One region of the Sporomusa sphaeroides DSM 2875 genome, then DNA from elsewhere that is predicted to be linked to it. Evidence: riboswitches for the same ligand, from Rfam matches in the RefSeq annotation. Region 1 holds a riboswitch; each other region holds the start of a gene.
The links. A riboswitch is a leader RNA that binds a small molecule or an ion and turns the genes downstream of it on or off. The one in region 1 is predicted to bind cobalamin.

Region 1 (4,376 bases):
CATCCGGGCATGCTTCCCTGGATCAGGCGGCGATAGAAGCCGTACGGCAATGGCGGTTTGTACCGGCCCGCAACCGGGATACCGGGCGGGCAGTCGCGTGCGTCACCACAATTCCCGTATCCTTTCGCTTGAATGGCTAAGCTGTCACCAGGCATTGCGGCAAGAAAAGAGAGGGTGGTTTTATGAAATATTTCCCCAAAATGCAATTACTTATTGCCGGCTTTTTAGTAATTCTTATCAGCCTGGCTGTTCCGGTTATGGCAAATAACAATTCGCCGGTGACTCCTCCTAAAATTATTAGTTTGGCTCCGGTTTCACTTTCGGATGATTTACGGGAAAAATATTCGGAACAAACCATAATGGTGAAGGTAAAGGCAACCGTATCGGCAATCGGAATCATAGACAGTGATATAAAAATAATCACAAGCTCCGGCGATGCATTATTTGATCAGGCCGTCATTGATTCAATGAAGCAGTCCGTGTTCAGCCCGGCTTACACCAGTGATAATCAGGCGGTAGCCTGTTCCATTCTTTTTCCCCTTCAGGTTAATGTGGAGAAATATGTGCCGGAAGAACAGGTAAATAACGAAGAAACCGTGAAGGCTGCGGAGTAGTAACAGGATACTGTTGCTTGTAAGCAGCATCGACAGGATAAGCTTGACAGACCTTATACGGCATGGTAATATTTGAGTGATAATTGTAAAAATTTCATAGTATTTGGCCAGGTGCCTGAAAAGGCTTAATAGGGAAGACCGGTGAAAAACCGGCGCGGTCCCGCCACTGTAATGGGGAGCAAACCCAAGATATACCACTGAGACGAAACCGTCTTGGGAAGGTTTGGGTGAGCCATGATCCAGAGCCAGGAGAACTGCCTGTCTGACAATCACCGTTTTACTCACGAGCGATGAGGAGGGGATTTAGAGCGTATAATTTTCCCGGCTGCTATAAAAACGCCGGGGTAGATTAGGAACGATGCTATTGTATTTTGTTGCCCCTTCCTGAATTTCAGGAAGGGGCTTTTGCATGTTATAGCTGCTTTAATTATTGGGATTTGCCCTTTAACCGGATCCTGGCCTGGAATCATAAGTTGTAAAATCAGTTTATCATTGAGTACTAACCGGCAGGCCGGAATTCTGGGCTGGTCTTAAACAGCTTGCGCCAATAACCGTCAACAAGGAGTTGACGGTTATTGGCACATCAGGAGATTCTTCCGCAAGGTGATTAACCGCTTCCGGCTGTTACCGCGATAACCGGCAGATGTAAGGAATGGAGTGAACACACATTACTGATGAAGAAAGTTATACATAGCAAAAAGTGCCGGCAGATGCTGGGGATTGTGGTGGTGGCAGCAGTTTTGGCCGGTGCCCTGTTCTTCTGGAAAAGCCATAGCAGTCAGGGAAATACGGCAAAAGCCGGCGCAGTCAAGCCGCTGGTAGCGGTAGAGACAATCCGGCGGCAGGATATGTTTTCAAGGATTATCTTAAGCGGGCAAACGGTGGCGGCGGCGCAGGTCGATATTGCGCCCAAGTACGCGGGGCATATTACCCGGGTTGCCGTAGAGTTAGGCCAGCAAGTAACAGCCGGACAAATACTTGTTGCGCAGGATTTGGAGGATATCGATCTGGCGATCGCCCAGACAACAGCCGCTATCCGGCAGGCCGGAGCGGACAGTATCGAAATCAAAGCCGCATTTGCTGCCGATTATCAAAAAGCCGAGGCCGATTATGAGCGGAATCTTGCTAATTACCGGCGGTATGAAGCCTTGTACAATATGGGGGCCATTTCCCGGGAAACGCTGGATACGGCCAAACAGCAAATAGTCAATGCAAAAGCAGCTCTGGACGTACTAAAGGAACAGTCGATGCCAAGTGGCGTTCCGGCGGTTTTAGAAAGCAAACAGGCAGCGCTGGCTAAAGCCAAATACGGCCTGGAAGCCTTGGAGAAACAGCGGGAAGACCGGCTGCTGCGGGCACCGCGGGACGGTATTATCGGCTACCGGCAGGTGGAAGCAGGAGCCTTTGTGCAGGCCGGGCAAAAGCTGCTGACGGTTGTTGATAATAGCAGCAGCTATGTTGATTGCCTTGTTTCCGAGCAGAATGCAGCGCAAATCCGGAGCGGCATGCAGGTAATGGTTGCCATTGATTCACTGGGGCAGGAGTATCCTGGCAGCATTATTTATATCAGTCCGGCAGCAGATGCCCAAACCCGGCTCTTTACTGTCAGGCTGGCGTTAACCCTGGCAGATGTTGCCGTCAAAAGCGGTATGTTCGCCCATGCCGGTATTGCCGGGCTGCTTAGAGAGCAGACTTTGTTTGTGGCAAAAACCGCGGTTACAGAAAAAAACGGCAAGCAGTATGTATTTGTCATTGATGACAAAAATCAGGCCGAACAGCGCCTGGTAACAACCGGACAACGCAATGATGAAACTGTAGAACTGCTTACAGGCATTCACGCAGGGGAGCGGGTGGCCGTCAGTAATGTATCCCGGCTTAAACCGGGGATGGCTGTTGAGGTGGATACGCACATATGAATATCACCCGTTTTTCTATTCAACGTCCTGTCGGCATAACCATGATTGTCATGCTGTTTGTTGTGCTGGGGCTATACAGCTTTTTTCGTATCGGTGTGGAGCTGCTGCCGGCCCTGAACAGTCCCTATTTTTCCATAGCTGTTGAATATCCCGGCGCCAGCGTGGAAGAGGTTGAGGAAATGGTGGTCAAACCACTGGAACAGGAATTGGTTTCCTTATCGCATTTAAAGCGGATTCTCGCCATTGCCAAGCCGGAACGGGCTACGATCGTCCTGGAATTTGACTATATGGCCAATGGCGATATTGCCTCTATCGACGCTTCCAAGGCCATCAACCGGGTGCGGAAAAAACTGCCGGAGGATGTAGAGGAACCGGTGATAAGCCGGCGGGATGCCAACGCTGTGCCGGTTATGGAAATTGCGGTAAAGGCAAAATATCCATTGTCTGATATCTATGGCAAAGCCGATCACATTTTCAAAGAGCGGCTCCAACGGGCCGGCGGTGTATCCGATGTGGCTGTCGGCGGCGGTCGCGACCGGGAAATCGCCGTACTGGTTGACCGCGATAAACTAGCCTTATATAATTTGTCGCTAAACCAGATTGCCGAGCGCATTAAAGGCGATAACCTGCTTTTGCCTGCCGGTTCCGTATATTCGGAAACACAGGAAAGTGATGTGCGTTTGGCCGCCCGCTACCAGTCTGCCGAAGAAATCAAGCGGGTATATCTTGCCAATACCGGTGGGGGTGCCGTACCCTTAACCGAGATTGCCGAGGTGAGCGGGCAGGACAGCCGCGCCACCCGCTATGGCAGGGTAAATGGCGATGATGCCATTACCCTGCAGGTATACAAAAACAGTGATGCCAATATTGTCAATACCGTTAAGCAGGTGCAGCATGAACTGGCGGCACTGCAGGACGAATATCCGGAGTATCAGTTTATTGTAGTAACCAATGACGCCAATTATATTGACAACGCCTTGCATAATACCCTTATTGCCCTGTTTGAGGGCATAATGACTACCGGACTGGTATTATTTTTATTTCTTCGCGGCTGGCGGTCAACGGTTGCCGTCATGATTGCCATCCCGACATCGCTGATTTCCACCTTTTTGGTTATGTATGCGGCAGGCTTTACCTTTAACATGATGTCCCTGATGGGCATGGCATTGTGCATCGGGATATTAGTGGATGATGCCATTGTTGTCCTGGAGAACATCCATAGACACCTGCAGCTGGGCAAACCGCCGGCCGTCGCTGCCGAAGAGGGGCGCAACGAAATCGGCACAGCGGCCATCGCCATTACCCTGTGTGATGTGGTGGTATTCTTACCCATCGCCTTTATGACCGACATGACCGGGCAGTATTTTCGCCAATTTGGGTTAACCATTGTATTTGCCACATTGTTTTCACTGTTCATTTCCTTTACTTTAACCCCGATGCTGGCTGCACGGCTGTTTTCCACCGGGGCAGCCCCGGTTAGCGGAAGGATCTGGACTTTTATGGACAGCCTGGAAAAAACCGCTGTTGACAAGTATGAAAAGCTGCTGCGCCGGAGCCTGGCTCATGGCAGGCAAGTGATTGCCGGTGTACTTATTTTGCTGGTTAGTACTGTTGCCCTGATTCCTCTCGGGGTAATCGGAGCCGAATATATGCCGCGAACAGATGAAAGCAACTTCCGGGTCAGTGTCGAATTGCCTGTGGGACAGAACCTGGAAATGACCGATGCGGTGATCAGTCAATTGGAGCAGTATATCCTGACAATTCCGGAAGTGACCTACTGCCTGAGCAATGTCGGCGGCAGCAGCAGCAACTGGGGCAGGATGACCGTACAGCTTGTAGGGAAAAG
Region 2 (4,376 bases), 2.4 Mb from region 1:
TTGTGGAGGATTAATATCTTCCTCAATTTCACCCGGTATTACCAGATACTTGGTCAGAGGCGCATCCATCAGGGTAGCCTGGCCGACGACATCCAGCGTCTCGCCCAAGGCCGCAGCCTGTTCCGCGGTTAAGCCGCCAAACGTAGCTATTAAATATCTTCCCCCTGAGCCTGATGTCTTCGTCGGATCGGCAACAAAGGAAGCAGGATTTTGGGAAAAATCCACCAGCTGCGGTCTAAAGGTTCCGTCAGGCATCTCTACCGTAGCCACATTGACATAGCTGATTTGATAAAAGAGCCGGATGCCGCCTTCAGCGTTCAGCCTGGCAATGGTAGGGTTGTTTAATACTACTAGCCGTGGTACAAATACATTGCTGGCCTGCCCCCCATGATCGGTAGAACTCATGCCAACGCTTGTCCGGTAGGTGAAATCACCGTTTAAGGTTAGATTAGTAATTCTAAGCGAACGGCCCTTACTGGTAACCTGCGTGTCATAATCGGTATCATAATACACATTGACATCCGGATCATAAGCCGTGCTGCGGAAATAGGCTAAATCGATAGCGGCATTATTGCCTAAAACAAGCTTTTCTACTGCAATATTATTCGCGGCACTATTTGGATCTACATGACCCGTAGTCTTATAGATATCGACAGGCCGCCAGATATAGCCGTCGCCAATGGTTACGGACGTGTAATACCCCGCTCTGCCGGAGTTGCCGCTGGGCTTTTCATAGCCTGCGTCGGTGTAAATCGCATTGCCCACCGTGGTATCGGTCGCTGTATCAATTTCCTGTTTGACTACCGGCGTCACAGTGGGGGCGGCGTAGACCGGGGCGGATAAAGCCAGGCAAATAGCCAGCGCCAGCAGCCGCTGCTTGCGCCGATGTTGTTTACCGGCAGACTTACGTTTGTACTGCACAAAAACATCCTTCCTCTGTATAAACCATCGAGAAGCAACAAGGCTTAGCCCTGCTGCTTCCCGGGTTCATTATGTTGTTATCAGCTGCAAATATTAGATGCCTAGCAGTTTCTTTCTTTCCAAAAAGGCTTGCTGCGATACCGAAGCAAAAGCCGGATGCGAGGCCCGCACCGTACCGCCGGAAATGCCGCCCGGAGCCGCTTTTAGGGCCAGCGTTGTGACTACCGGTTCGTAAATAGCCGCACCGTTAATGCTCCAGCCGGTACCGCTTGACGCCAAAGCATTGGCGGCAATAGAGCCTTCTACCGTGAAGCCAACATCATATTGATACATCGCGAAATCGTTGCCCCGGGCAAACCAAACCATATTGTCGGAATTGTTGTAAATCAGCGACCAGAAATAACCGGCGAAAGTAGTAAGTGACTGACTGGGCAGATTTAAGGTTGTATCATCTATATAACCGCCAGTACCGGTGTTAAGAGTTGTCACATCCGTGTTGTACAGGTAACCGGTAAGTGCACCGGTACTTATATTACTATAGTAACCGGTTAATACAAATACCTCACCGCCAGCGCCAATGGCAATGTCGCGGAAATCACCCTTGGCTGCATCTGTCGTAGAAGTTGAGCTACCGGCAAACAAAACGCTGGAAACCATCGTGGATTTCACCAGTCTTTCCAGTTTGGAATCGGCACCGTTGCTGAAGCCGTTCTGCTGCATGCCGCCGATGGAGGTGATGTACAGGTCGCCGCCATATTCGGCAAAGCCGAAGGCGTTTTTGCCAAGGGTGCTATTGGTATTCGGCGTTGACGCCAGCGCCAAAGCCGTCGTTAATTTTACCACTGTACTGTCATTATAACTACCGGCCCAAACGTCAGTAGCCGAAATAAAGAGGGCGTATACATTATTGGCGTCAACAGCGACATCAATGCCATAGTCCTGAGCGGCTGCGGTATTGAAGTAATACTTATTGACCGTGTCGAAGGAATAGGTGTCACCGGAGGAATTTTGTACGCGGAAAACGGTTTGGCGGTCATAATCAATACCGTAAATATAATCATCGGTGCCATTTCTCTTGAAAGCATATACGTTCACCAGCTTATCCGCGGTGGCGGTGCCGTAGCCCCATTGTACCGTGCCGGAAGTCGGATACACTTGGGCAAAGGTTGCGGCATTAAGAATCCGGAACTCGCTTGGCAGCGGATTATAAGAGGAATCATAGACGGTTTCCGCAACCAACAGGCGGGGTTGACCGTCTTTATTCAGGAAATAGAATACCTTCGGATCAGGTGCTAAACCTGTAAGATTGGTAACATTATGCTGAATTGTCGGTGTGGTCGACGCATCAAACTTGCAACGGCCGACTTCGCCTACACCGCTACCCACTCCATAGTTATACAACCCATACGCTAATTCACTCGCCATTTTACATTCCTCGCTTTCGTTTTTTAATAGTTTTTCTTACCTGACTACCTTGCAGCAGCAGACTAGGCTGCTGGAGTTTTAACCTCGCAGGTTAGGCGCTAACGCTCACCTCCTTTACAAAAGTAGGGAATTTCTCCGAAGGTTAACCGGCTCCAAGACTCTCATCTTCTATAAGGGGGATTATGCCCCTACGGGCTACAGGCGAGCGGCTAAACCTCCGGATAATTCCGACCAGGATTCATTGGGGTTAAAGCCCCGCTTGAATCAAGTCTCATCTATCAATCAGGGATATCACGTTGTCGGCCAAGGTACGGCATCAACCCGGTGATCTTTCCCATGATTAATCAATCTAATGTTCAAGGCCAAACTACCCGCTTATTGTTTGAGCTTAGCTATCACGTCGGCGGTGATATCAATACCGCCATAGACCACGGTTGCTGCATCGATAATTACTGTCAGTCCCTTTTCCTCGGCAACGGCCTTAATGGACGCCTCGATTTTGTCGCCTACCGGTTTCATGAGGTTGTCTTCCTTCCGGGCTTCCTCGCGGGCGATGGTGTCGTTTAAGGCTTGCCGCTCGGCCTCCGGCAGGTCCTTGCTCCGGGTGTCGTAGTCTTGCTGCGCCTCGTTCCGCATGGTCTGAATGCGGTTCATGATATCCTGGATGCCGGGGTAGCTGGCGAAAACCTGCTGCCGGTTGACATAGCCCACGGTTTGCTCCGGTTTGGCCTTGGCCTTGGCGGCCTGCGCCCCGGCCGGGGCCAGTATGCCGCCCAGGAAACATACGGCAATAAGTAATAAAAGACTGCGTGTTATTTGCTTCATGCCATTTCCTCTCCTATTTGATTTGTGCTTCTAAGCAATAAAAAAAACTCCCTCATCGGGAGTGGTTACGCTGTCCGGACGAAAGCCGTCCTGGCTTGTTGCGTAATCTCCTCCCCATACCTCGCAGGTCAAACGGTGATTGTCAGACAGGCAGTTCTCCTGGCTCCGGTTCATTGCTTTCTCGCACCTTCCCAAAGCGTTCGCTCCAGTGGCATATCTGCGAGATTGCTCCCCGTTACAGTGGCGGGACCGCGCCGGCATTGCACCGGACTTCCCTATTAAGCCCCGTAGGGCACCTATCCCAACGATATTCATTTGTCATCACTTTCTCATTCTATACACGACTTCGAAGCATTATGCCGAAAATCAGCAGATATTGTGCCCTTGCTGTTTGCACCTGGCAGCAAACTTCACATACGCTTCCAGCGCTTCGATAATGGCATCTTCCATCATTTCAGCCCTGCCATTCCTTCCGGCTTCCTCAACAATATGCTGAACCTGCCGGACATGATAGCCATAGTCCAGCAGTGCGCGGGTTAAGGTCTCGATCCTCCGGCGTTTCATAGCTCACCTCTCCTACTACCGGACTGCGGTAAAATATATTCACTTCTCCCCGCCGGCGCAGCGGCTTTGGTTTGCTTGTCCTTTAAAGCGCCGGCATGGGGCTGCAGGCTGTCGCTATCCCCCTTTGGCAATGATTTGTATGCGGTGCCGGCTAAACGGCACCGGGTATATTACTGTCATGGGCCTGATCCATGACAGCAGCTCACAAGTGAAACAAAAAGCGCCGACTATTCCGCCCGGCGGAACAATCGACGCTTTACCTGTTGCTAAAGCTGCCTGCTGCCGGTGCCGGGTCAAAAACCGCTCGCTGGCTGTCAGGCGAGAAAGCTCACCTTAACAAGCCTCCAGTCATATGTTAGCTCAGAGCTAGCCTATGCCTGCGAGTGTTCTTAATCCCAGACCTGTGCATCGCAGGCTGTACGGATATACATGTCTCAGCTGAGACACTAGAAACCAGGCAGTACCCTGACTTGGGTCATCACCACATTCTCCTTGGTAAGAGGCTTGCAGAAATATGGCTCTCCTTCACAGTTGCGAGACAGCGCCGGAATCACACCGGACTTCCCTTTTAAATCCGCCCTGACGACGGATACCTGATTTCGTATAAAGTTTTGTGAGATCATAACCTTGAATAAGCAACT
Region 3 (4,376 bases), 1.0 Mb from region 1:
CTGCTTCAAATTTATCGGCCAGGTTTTCAATATCGGCAACGGCGCTCATCTTCATTTGACGGACTTGTTCGCGCAGAGCCTCAATATCGGCAACATTTTCATAAGCTTTGGCCCTGGATATCGGATAGGCCTCCGCAAAGCGGCTTAATGCGCCACGCAGCACTTCATCCTGTAACTTTTCCTGGATTTCATTTTTTATATTACGATTATTCGCTTCCATTATTGCTTACCTCCGTTAACTTCTTCATCAACGGCAATAATGACAAAACGGCTGGGACCATGTACGCCGATTGTCAGTACGCGTTCAATATCGGCAGTGCGGCTGGGGCCGGTAATAAAGCTGATATAACCGCGGTCGTAGACTTTGGCGATTGTTTCCATAGCTTCTGTTATGCCGGGAACAATTCTATTGCTGTTCATGAAAACAATATGTAAAGGAGGCAGCATCGAGACAAGCCTGCTTTCAAACGCTAACGCATCCTGGCAAACACTGCCTGACTCGGCAATGCCAAACTCAACAGCGGAGATGCCAATATCGGCACTTTCAGCATGCTCGGCGATATCTGCTTGTTCGGTGTACAGGCTTACACCCAGGTCTGTTAGGGTGGCATTAATTCCTGCTGCCTGTTGCAAGGGGCTGTCAACGGCTACTACTTTGCGGGCGTTGGTGTATTTGACTAAATTGGCAATGACTTCTTTGGCTTCAGCCGCTGTTTTGACGCGAAATACTTCGGCGGCCGCGTTTTTTGCCCGGGTTTCGAACTCCGGGAACAGGCTGGCGCTACAAGTACCGGAGGTAAGCGCATGGGTCCAATTTTCACTTACTTTTTTCAAATTCTCCACTCCCTTATAACCGAATTAATCGGTATGATGGTCTGACCAGTATACACTTCGTAATAAATAGGCTAAAACCCTTTTAAAAATTGACAAAAAACGCAAAAAATACAGAAAAATTTTTAGATTATTTAATTTAGATAATTCCTGCCTGGTAAGCAGGAAAATAATTAACTATATGGAATAATAGTACTAATCGCAAATTTGATACATGTAAGGGAATGGGTGCTTTGCGCTTAATAGGGAAGTCCGGTGTAATACCGGCGCGGTCCCGCCACTGTAATGGGGATGCTGCTTAATACATGCCACTGGGAAACTGGGAAGGCTAAGTACGCGAAGAACCAGAGTCAGGAGACCTGCCTGTTCTAACACATGCCGCTAGGACCTACGGAAGATAGGCAGGTGTGGGTACAATATTCAGGCAATCTTTACATGTTGTTTGGTGTTATACCCCCTGCTCAAGGGGGCTTTTTTATTGTCCGATAAAGAAATGCGCAAAGGGATAACCACCGGGACTTGTGCCGCAGCGGCAGCCAAGGCTGCGGTTATGGCCTGGCTGGGCCAGCCGGTGACTGTTCTTCAGGTTTTTTCACCACAAGGAGTCCTGCTGACAGTACCTGTTGCCGAAAGCTGGCCGGTTGCCGGCGGCGGTATGGCGGCAATAATCAAAGATGCCGGTGATGATCCGGATATAACCAATGGGGTTAGGATTATGGCAGAGATCATTATTACCGATAAACCGGGAGTTGTGATCAAAGCAGGTATTGGCGTAGGAACGGTGACTAAACCCGGGCTGGCTGTGCCGGTAGGTGAACCGGCAGTAAATCCCGGGCCGCGTTCCATGATTACCAGGGCTGTGACTGAGTGTTTGCCAACAGATAAAGGGGCTGTTGTGACAATTTCTATTCCCGAGGGAGAGAAATTGGCGACCAGAACGCTTAACCCCATATTGGGGATTGTTGGCGGACTGTCGATTATTGGCACTACCGGTATTGTTGAACCGATGTCAGAAGAGGCTTTTAAAAATTCACTTGTACCGCAGATTAGTGTGGTGCAGGCATTAGGCTATACAGATATAGTATTTGCTCCGGGAAAAATCGGACAGGATATAGCCATCAACCGTTGCGGCCTGCCGGCCGCCGCCGTAATCCAGACAAGCAATTTTATCGGACATATGTTGGAGAATGCAGTAAAATACGGCATGCGCCGGGTGTTGTTATTTGGCCATCTTGGCAAAATCGTTAAAGTGTCGGCCGGCATATTCCATACTCATAACCGGATGGCCGATGCCCGCCTGGAGACAATAGCCGCCTATATGGCGCTAAACGGAGCGCCACAGACGGCCATTGAAGAAATAATGGCTTCGACTACTACCGAAGCTGCTATGCCAATCATCGCCCGGTATAATATGACTGAGGTTTATTCTGTACTGGCCGAACGGGCCAGTGCCCGGGCAAAGCGTTATGTGTTTGGTGATTTGACAGTGGGAACCGTTATTGTGACTTTACAGGGAGATATACTGGGGCTTGATGAGACAGCCCGTGAAATTGGAGGCCATTTAGGATGGAATGTAGGTACCAGGTAGTAGTTGTTGGCATTGGCCCCGGATCGCCTGATTATGTGCTGCCTGTCGTTAGCCGGACGATTGCTCAGGCCAGAGTTCTGGTAGGCAGTAAGCGGGCGCTGGATACCTTTGCCGCAGGCGGTCAGGCTACCAGGATTATTGATAAAGATATTAACGGTGTGCTTGATTTTATTGAAGAACAGCTGGCAAGTCAGGATGTAGTGGTTATGGTGTCCGGCGACCCTGGATTTTACAGCATGCTGGTGGCAGTCAGAAAACGGTTTGCGCCAGAGAGTATTACGGTGATTCCCGGTATTAGTTCGGTCCAAATGGCGTTTGCCCGGGTGGCCGAAGTGTGGCAGGATGCCGCTCTGATCAGTATGCATGGCCGTACAGCCGCTGATGAGGTACTGCGTTACCGGCCAGGGCATAAGCTGGGCATCCTGACTGACACTCAGCACAATCCGGCCTGTATTTCGCGCATCCTGTTAGCATTCGGGTGGCCGGAGGCGGCTCATGTCTGGTTATGCGCCAATTTGTCTTATGACAATGAAGTGGTGGCTGCTATGACCTTAGCCGAGGCCGCAGAAACTCCCGGTTTTGAACATAGCGTAATGGTGGTGAAAGCATGAGTCACAGCTTAGGTATTCCGGATGAGCAGTTCATCAGAGGCGACATTCCGATGACGAAACAGGAAATTCGCATCTTAACTTTGGCTAAGGCCAGCATTGGTGCTGCCGACACTGTCATTGATATCGGGGCAGGTACCGGTTCGCTATCCATTGAAGCGGCTTTATTGGCCAGGCAAGGCAGGGTATATGCCATTGAGCGCGAACCCGAGGGGATTGAACTGATTAAGGCCAACGCCGCTAAGTTTGAGGCCGGCAATGTTCAGGCTGTGCTTGGTTCGGCACCGGCGGCGCTGGCCGGGCTGCCGGCGGCGGAAGTCATCTTAATCGGCGGCAGTGGCGGCAGGCTGCCCGACATTTTGTCCTCGGCCGATCAATTGCTGAAACCGGGCGGACGCCTGATTGTAACAGCTGTTACCGTAGAAACACTGTCTGCCGCTCTCCAGCTTATGCGGCAGCGTCCGGCCTATGCGGTTGAGGCTTGCTGTGTACAAGTTACCCGGATTCAGCCGGTGGGCACCAGTAATATGTTTAAAGCACTTAACCCGATATATATTATTACCTGTACTAAAGAAGGGCAGGCTGCCGGATAGGGAAACAGCCTGGATGAAGGGAGAATATCAATGAATGTATTTTTTGTAGGAGCCGGTCCGGGAGATCCTGAGCTGATTACCGTGAAAGGGCAGCGCCTTTTGGGACAGGCAGATATCATTATTTATGCCGGTTCGTTAGTCAATCCGGCGCTCTTATCCCTCGCTAAAAATGGAGCTGCCATCTATAACAGCGCCTCCATGACGCTGGATGAAGTCATTGCTGTTATGGAGCAAGGGGTTAAAGAGAACAAGCTGGTAGTCCGGTTACATACCGGCGATCCCAGCATATATGGTGCCATTCAGGAGCAAATGGATGCACTGGCACCGAAAAATATTGATTTTGAAGTTATCCCCGGCGTTAGCTCGTTCCTGGCTACAGCCGCTGCCTTAAAGCAGGAATATACATTGCCTGATGTATCCCAGACGGTAATTATTACCCGTTTGGAAGGGCGCACCCCGGTGCCGGAAAAAGAAAAACTGGTTAAGCTGGCCAGCCACGAGGCTACGATGTGTATTTTCCTGAGTGTGCATATGCTGGACAATGTGGTTAAAGAGCTGGTAGATGGCGGCTATACCTACGAAACCCCGGTGGCTATTGTGCAAAAAGCCTCCTGGCCTGATCAAAAAATCTTCCGCGCTACCTTAGGCACTATTGCTCAAATTGCCAGAGAAAATAATATTGACCGTACAGCCATGATTGTGGTCGGTAAGGTCTTGCAAACCGATTATGCTTTGTCGCGGTTATATGCTCCGGAA
Region 4 (4,376 bases), 2.2 Mb from region 1:
ATATTGTGGAAACAGAAAAGCCAGCCAACGTCAGAGCATAGGCGAGTTCGAAAGACCTTGCGCCAATTCCCACCGCAATTTGTTTGCCTGCTAATGTCGCAGCAGTTTGTGCTGCCAACTGATGATACGCTTTCGAATCCTGGCTGAAATCCCAGGTTGTATGTAGCGCCTTCATCAATGCCCCATAGCTGCCTTTGATCTCTTTCATATTGTAGCAGGCAGGCAGAAATACGAAAGGTATGTTCCAATTTTTCTGTATGCCCACTGCCAAGTCATAACCAAAGCGATCCAAGGCAATGTTCAGTTTGCCTGTTGTCATTTCCTCAAATTGTTCGTAAGAGTCCAGCGCGGCAAATTCTCTGATTTCCCCGTCGGAACAGTAGTGCATAAGCATCTTTCTTAGTCCGGAAGTTTCAGCAAGCTTCCCGGCGTCTCCCAACAAGTGAATGCAGTTATTGCTTCCACTCCGGTTGCCTCGTTGCAGCAAATCGATAAAAATATCACACAGCCGCTCTTTGGGAAGCGTCCGTCGCCGGGAAAGCGGCCCCCGCTCAAAGACCTTCACCGGTATCCCGTGTTGACATTCTACGCGTCCGGTTATACTGGCAAAATCAGTGCCTGCAAGAATATCGGCACAAGTAACATACACAATGATCGCTCTTGATCGGCGCGAAGCCGCCAGGTCTGTAAGCGATTCTTCCAAATTTTGCAGATGATTGCCGGCAGTAAAATCATTGCTGGATATAGGGTGCAAAAACAAGCGTTCTTCCAACCTTTTTTTCGCAGCTCTGAAGTATAGCACCCGCGAACAAGAGGCAGGGCCTGCCGCTACTACGTCAATGCCCGGCACAGCCAAGGCCAGATTAACCAGTTCTCCACAGTCATCATCCGCTATGCCCCGGTCAAAAAAGCTATCGAGCGGTATTGTATCCGTCACAGCCGAAAGACTGATTTTTTCAATACTGTTGCTTCCCTGTTTATAACCCGCACAAGACAAATTCATTTCCTCCCATTTCCGGCCCCGCTATTATGCTTTTGCCAATTCCAGATCAAGCATATAGTGACTGAATTTTTCCAGTTCATCATCATTCAGCGCTTTTATGTGCGTTTGACCCTGATGTTTAGCAATGACCCCCGCCAGTTCTTTAAAGAAACCAGCGGCTTCTGAATCCGGATACTTTTCCAGCACGGTTTTGCCTGCCAGTTCTGACAGGGTTATTTCCCGGCTGAATGGGACATCGGCCACTACCTGCGTACCTGTCAATAAGGCAAACTGCTCCACTGCCTCGCGCTTCGACTCACCGGTTCTACAATTGTGAATTAATCCCCCCAGCGTCACGGACCGTGCCCCCTGGCTTCTGCTAATCGCTTTCATGATGTTATTGGCAGCATATAGCGACATGAACTCCGCTGATGTCACAATATAAACGGTATCTGCATATCTTTCGCGCATCGGAACTGAAAAGCCGCCACACACAACATCGCCCAACACGTCATAGATAACAGCGTCCCAGCCCTCACGCCAGAGCTCCAGGTACTTCAATTCCTCCATCATGGTGATGATTCCCCTGCCGGCGCAGCCAATGCCAGCCTCAGGCCCTCCCGCCTCGATGCAGTCAACACCGCCGAAACCCGGAAAAACAATATCGTTCCTGTCAATCCCCTCTGGTTTTATCTGCAATTGTTGCAACACGGTAGGAATTTTACGCCCCACCAGGCAACGTGCGGAATCCGCCTTTGGATCGCACCCGATATGTAAAGTCTTACAGCCTTGGCTCGCCAGCGCTGCGGAAACATTGGCGGAAACTGTGGATTTGCCAATTCCGCCTTTGCCATAAAACGCAATCTTTAAACAGTCTTTCTCATTTTGTGGATTCATGCACATTCCTTTCTATTGCCAAACGGCTGCAACAGTCAGCCTTTTGGCAACCCCCACTGCAGCCGGAATTCATTGCGTACAAACAATATCACTGACAACGCAAACTACGCATCAACTAGAAATTTTTGCTTGCAAAATTACACGTTTACATCCGGTAATTTCCTGTTAGAATTTATAATCTAATTGCAGACGATAGACCTGATCTTCCACTTGTGCGCTTGACGGGGTTGTTTTCCCATGGTTTTGCGGATTATATTTTTCATAGAATAACGTTGCTGTTAGCTCGGGAGTTAACTGGCGCTTGGCGCTAAGAGCCCAGTAGGTAAAGTCGCCGATATTAATATTTTTGGTACGCATCATCGATATTCCACGCGCCGTATTCGTGCAAGAGTTATAGTCCAGCGCATTTTGCTCTATATTTCGATACTCGACCGCATACTGCATATCGCCGACCTTTTTTGTTTCCGGAGTCTTAGCAATCAGTTTATAGGCTTTATCGTGCGTATCGGCAAGACCCCAGATATACTCAGCGCCGGTATATAAATAATTATTGAATAATTTCGTGTTGGCTGTCACGGAATAACCCGTTTTGCTGCCGTTTTTCACACCATACTTGCTTACATCAGCAGCAGATACATAAGAATCGGTAGTATAGACCATTCCCCCGACTTTGAAAGCGCCAACCGGTCCAATAGCCGCAATCCCTTTTACATTGTAATTCGCGCCATCGTCAGTACGAGCGTTTAAATTCCCATAAAAAGAAGTCACGTTTGTTTTACCAATTTTGTTTTGGAATTTAGCCCCTTGTAAAGACGGGAAATTCTTTGCGTTACCACCATCCGGGCGGTTTCCCGCCGCTGGATAACCAGCATCGCCAGGCGTGTGGCCATCATCCATGCTAACCGCAAGTCCTTCAAACATACTAAACACCTGGCGACCAATCGTAGCATTCCAGTCCGGTTGCTTGTATGTTAAGCTGGCAACGGAAATCTGCACGTCATCGACATTAGGCGGAGCATCTCCAAACAGTGAATCACCAGCTACCACCCTTGTATTGAATGACCATTCCGGGCTTAGCTTATATCCTAAATTTAAACGGATACGGTATTTATTCGCGTTAAAGTCTGGTTGATTATAGTTCGTTTGTTTATCAAACCGTAACCTGATGTCGCCATTTACAGTTAAAGAATCATTTTCCGCTGCAAAAGCCGTGGCTCCTGTCCCTAAGGCAACCATCAACGTCAACAACAAAATACTTTTTTTCATTCTGCTATTTCTCTCCCTTGTTTCTTGATACTGCTATAACAAGCCATATTCCCCTCAGACGTAACTACAGTTTTGCGTGAGCGCCTTTCTTGTGTCAATAACTCACCTCTCTTAAACCTTCCACCTTAACTGGACAACGTCCATACCTACTACGAATAAAAAAATCTCCCGGCCATCGGCGGGAGATAGAAAGAGTACCCCTTGTTGTATTAAAAAATCCCGGCGCAAAACGCCGGGAAGAAATACCATACAACATGTATGTACTTAACCCCCTCCCTATCGCTCGTAGGTAAAACGGTGATTGACAGACAGGCAGTTCTCCTGGCTCTAGATCATCGCTTGTCCAAACCTTCCCAAGACGCGTGTCTCAGTGGCATACTTTGGATTCGCTCCCTATTACAGTGGCGGGACCGCGCCGGCGTTACACCGGTCTTCCCTATTAAGCCCTTGCGGGCACCTATCTTAACGCTATTTAATTATCCTGAAAGGTTAATACTCCATTATTCGTTTCATAATAGCATTTTTTGTAATGATGTGTCAATTTCTTTTGTAGTTTTTACATTTTTTGAGCGTCGCTTAAGTACTGATGCTTATGTACTGATTCAACCGGTATAAATCCTGATGCCGCATCAATTTACATTTTAAAGATCAATAATCGCCAAAATCTTCAACAATTGACATTCAATAAACAAAAGTGCTATTATGATTGCAATTTAGAAAATACAATTGCATATGATCGAAATAGGTGCCCTACGGGCTTAATAGGGAAGTTTGGTGTAAAACCAACACGGTCCCGCCGCTGTGACGGAGAGCAAACCTGCATAATGCCACTGGATATCCCGGGAAGGCGCAGGTAAGCAATGACCCTAAGTCAGAAGAACTGCCTATTTAAAAGTCACCGTTTGACCCACGAGCGATGGGAAGGCGATTATGAGAGTAATCATTTTTCCCGGCTATTATTTATGCCGGGATTTTTATTCGGACTGAGTCCTCTTATAGCGTAACCCTCCCTTTGCAAGTTCAGGGAGGGTTTTGTCGTACCAATCACTCACTTTACTACTGCTGCAATTAAAAATATAGAAGCACACCGTTTCGGCGTGCTTCCGTCGTTTATAAGGCATGCAGTTTTCGGGCGGTAATCACTAGTCCGAGAATATCCCGGATAATTTTCAGCCGTTCGGGATGTTCTTTATCGATATCCTCCGGCAAAGCTTCCAACACCGCATCAATG

Region 2: it holds a riboswitch for cobalamin, as region 1 does, so the genes downstream of both, SPSPH_RS14510 (OmpH family outer membrane protein) here and SPSPH_RS03335 (efflux RND transporter periplasmic adaptor subunit) in region 1, are expected to answer to the same signal.
Region 3: it holds a riboswitch for cobalamin, as region 1 does, so the genes downstream of both, cbiD (cobalt-precorrin-5B (C(1))-methyltransferase CbiD) here and SPSPH_RS03335 (efflux RND transporter periplasmic adaptor subunit) in region 1, are expected to answer to the same signal.
Region 4: it holds a riboswitch for cobalamin, as region 1 does, so the genes downstream of both, SPSPH_RS13985 (hypothetical protein) here and SPSPH_RS03335 (efflux RND transporter periplasmic adaptor subunit) in region 1, are expected to answer to the same signal.

What each region holds. Positions count from the first base shown of each region.
Region 1 covers NZ_CP146991.1:736,170-740,545, forward strand. Annotated here, with positions in the region: gene SPSPH_RS03325 (energy transducer TonB) at 1-140, shown strand, start outside; gene SPSPH_RS03330 (energy transducer TonB) at 183-614, shown strand; cobalamin riboswitch at 707-890, shown strand; gene SPSPH_RS03335 (efflux RND transporter periplasmic adaptor subunit) at 1,289-2,530, shown strand; gene SPSPH_RS03340 (efflux RND transporter permease subunit) at 2,527-4,376, shown strand, end outside.
Region 2 covers NZ_CP146991.1:3,099,864-3,104,239, forward strand. Annotated here, with positions in the region: gene SPSPH_RS14500 (TonB-dependent receptor domain-containing protein) at 1-921, opposite strand, end outside; gene SPSPH_RS14505 (hypothetical protein) at 1,015-2,346, opposite strand; gene SPSPH_RS14510 (OmpH family outer membrane protein) at 2,722-3,171, opposite strand; cobalamin riboswitch at 3,304-3,486, opposite strand; gene SPSPH_RS14515 (hypothetical protein) at 3,538-3,735, opposite strand; gene SPSPH_RS14520 (hypothetical protein) at 3,860-4,072, shown strand; cobalamin riboswitch at 4,175-4,347, opposite strand.
Region 3 covers NZ_CP146991.1:1,780,520-1,784,895, forward strand. Annotated here, with positions in the region: gene ldhH (L-lactate dehydrogenase (quinone) large subunit LdhH) at 1-220, opposite strand, end outside; gene SPSPH_RS07955 (LutC/YkgG family protein) at 220-834, opposite strand; cobalamin riboswitch at 1,041-1,212, shown strand; gene cbiD (cobalt-precorrin-5B (C(1))-methyltransferase CbiD) at 1,325-2,419, shown strand; gene cbiE (precorrin-6y C5,15-methyltransferase (decarboxylating) subunit CbiE) at 2,398-3,030, shown strand; gene cbiT (precorrin-6Y C5,15-methyltransferase (decarboxylating) subunit CbiT) at 3,027-3,620, shown strand; gene cobM (precorrin-4 C(11)-methyltransferase) at 3,651-4,376, shown strand, end outside.
Region 4 covers NZ_CP146991.1:2,984,482-2,988,857, forward strand. Annotated here, with positions in the region: gene SPSPH_RS13975 (nitrogenase component 1) at 1-997, opposite strand, end outside; gene SPSPH_RS13980 (nitrogenase iron protein NifH) at 1,028-1,879, opposite strand; gene SPSPH_RS13985 (hypothetical protein) at 2,045-3,145, opposite strand; cobalamin riboswitch at 3,440-3,621, opposite strand; cobalamin riboswitch at 3,872-4,047, shown strand; gene SPSPH_RS13990 (hypothetical protein) at 4,256-4,376, opposite strand, start outside.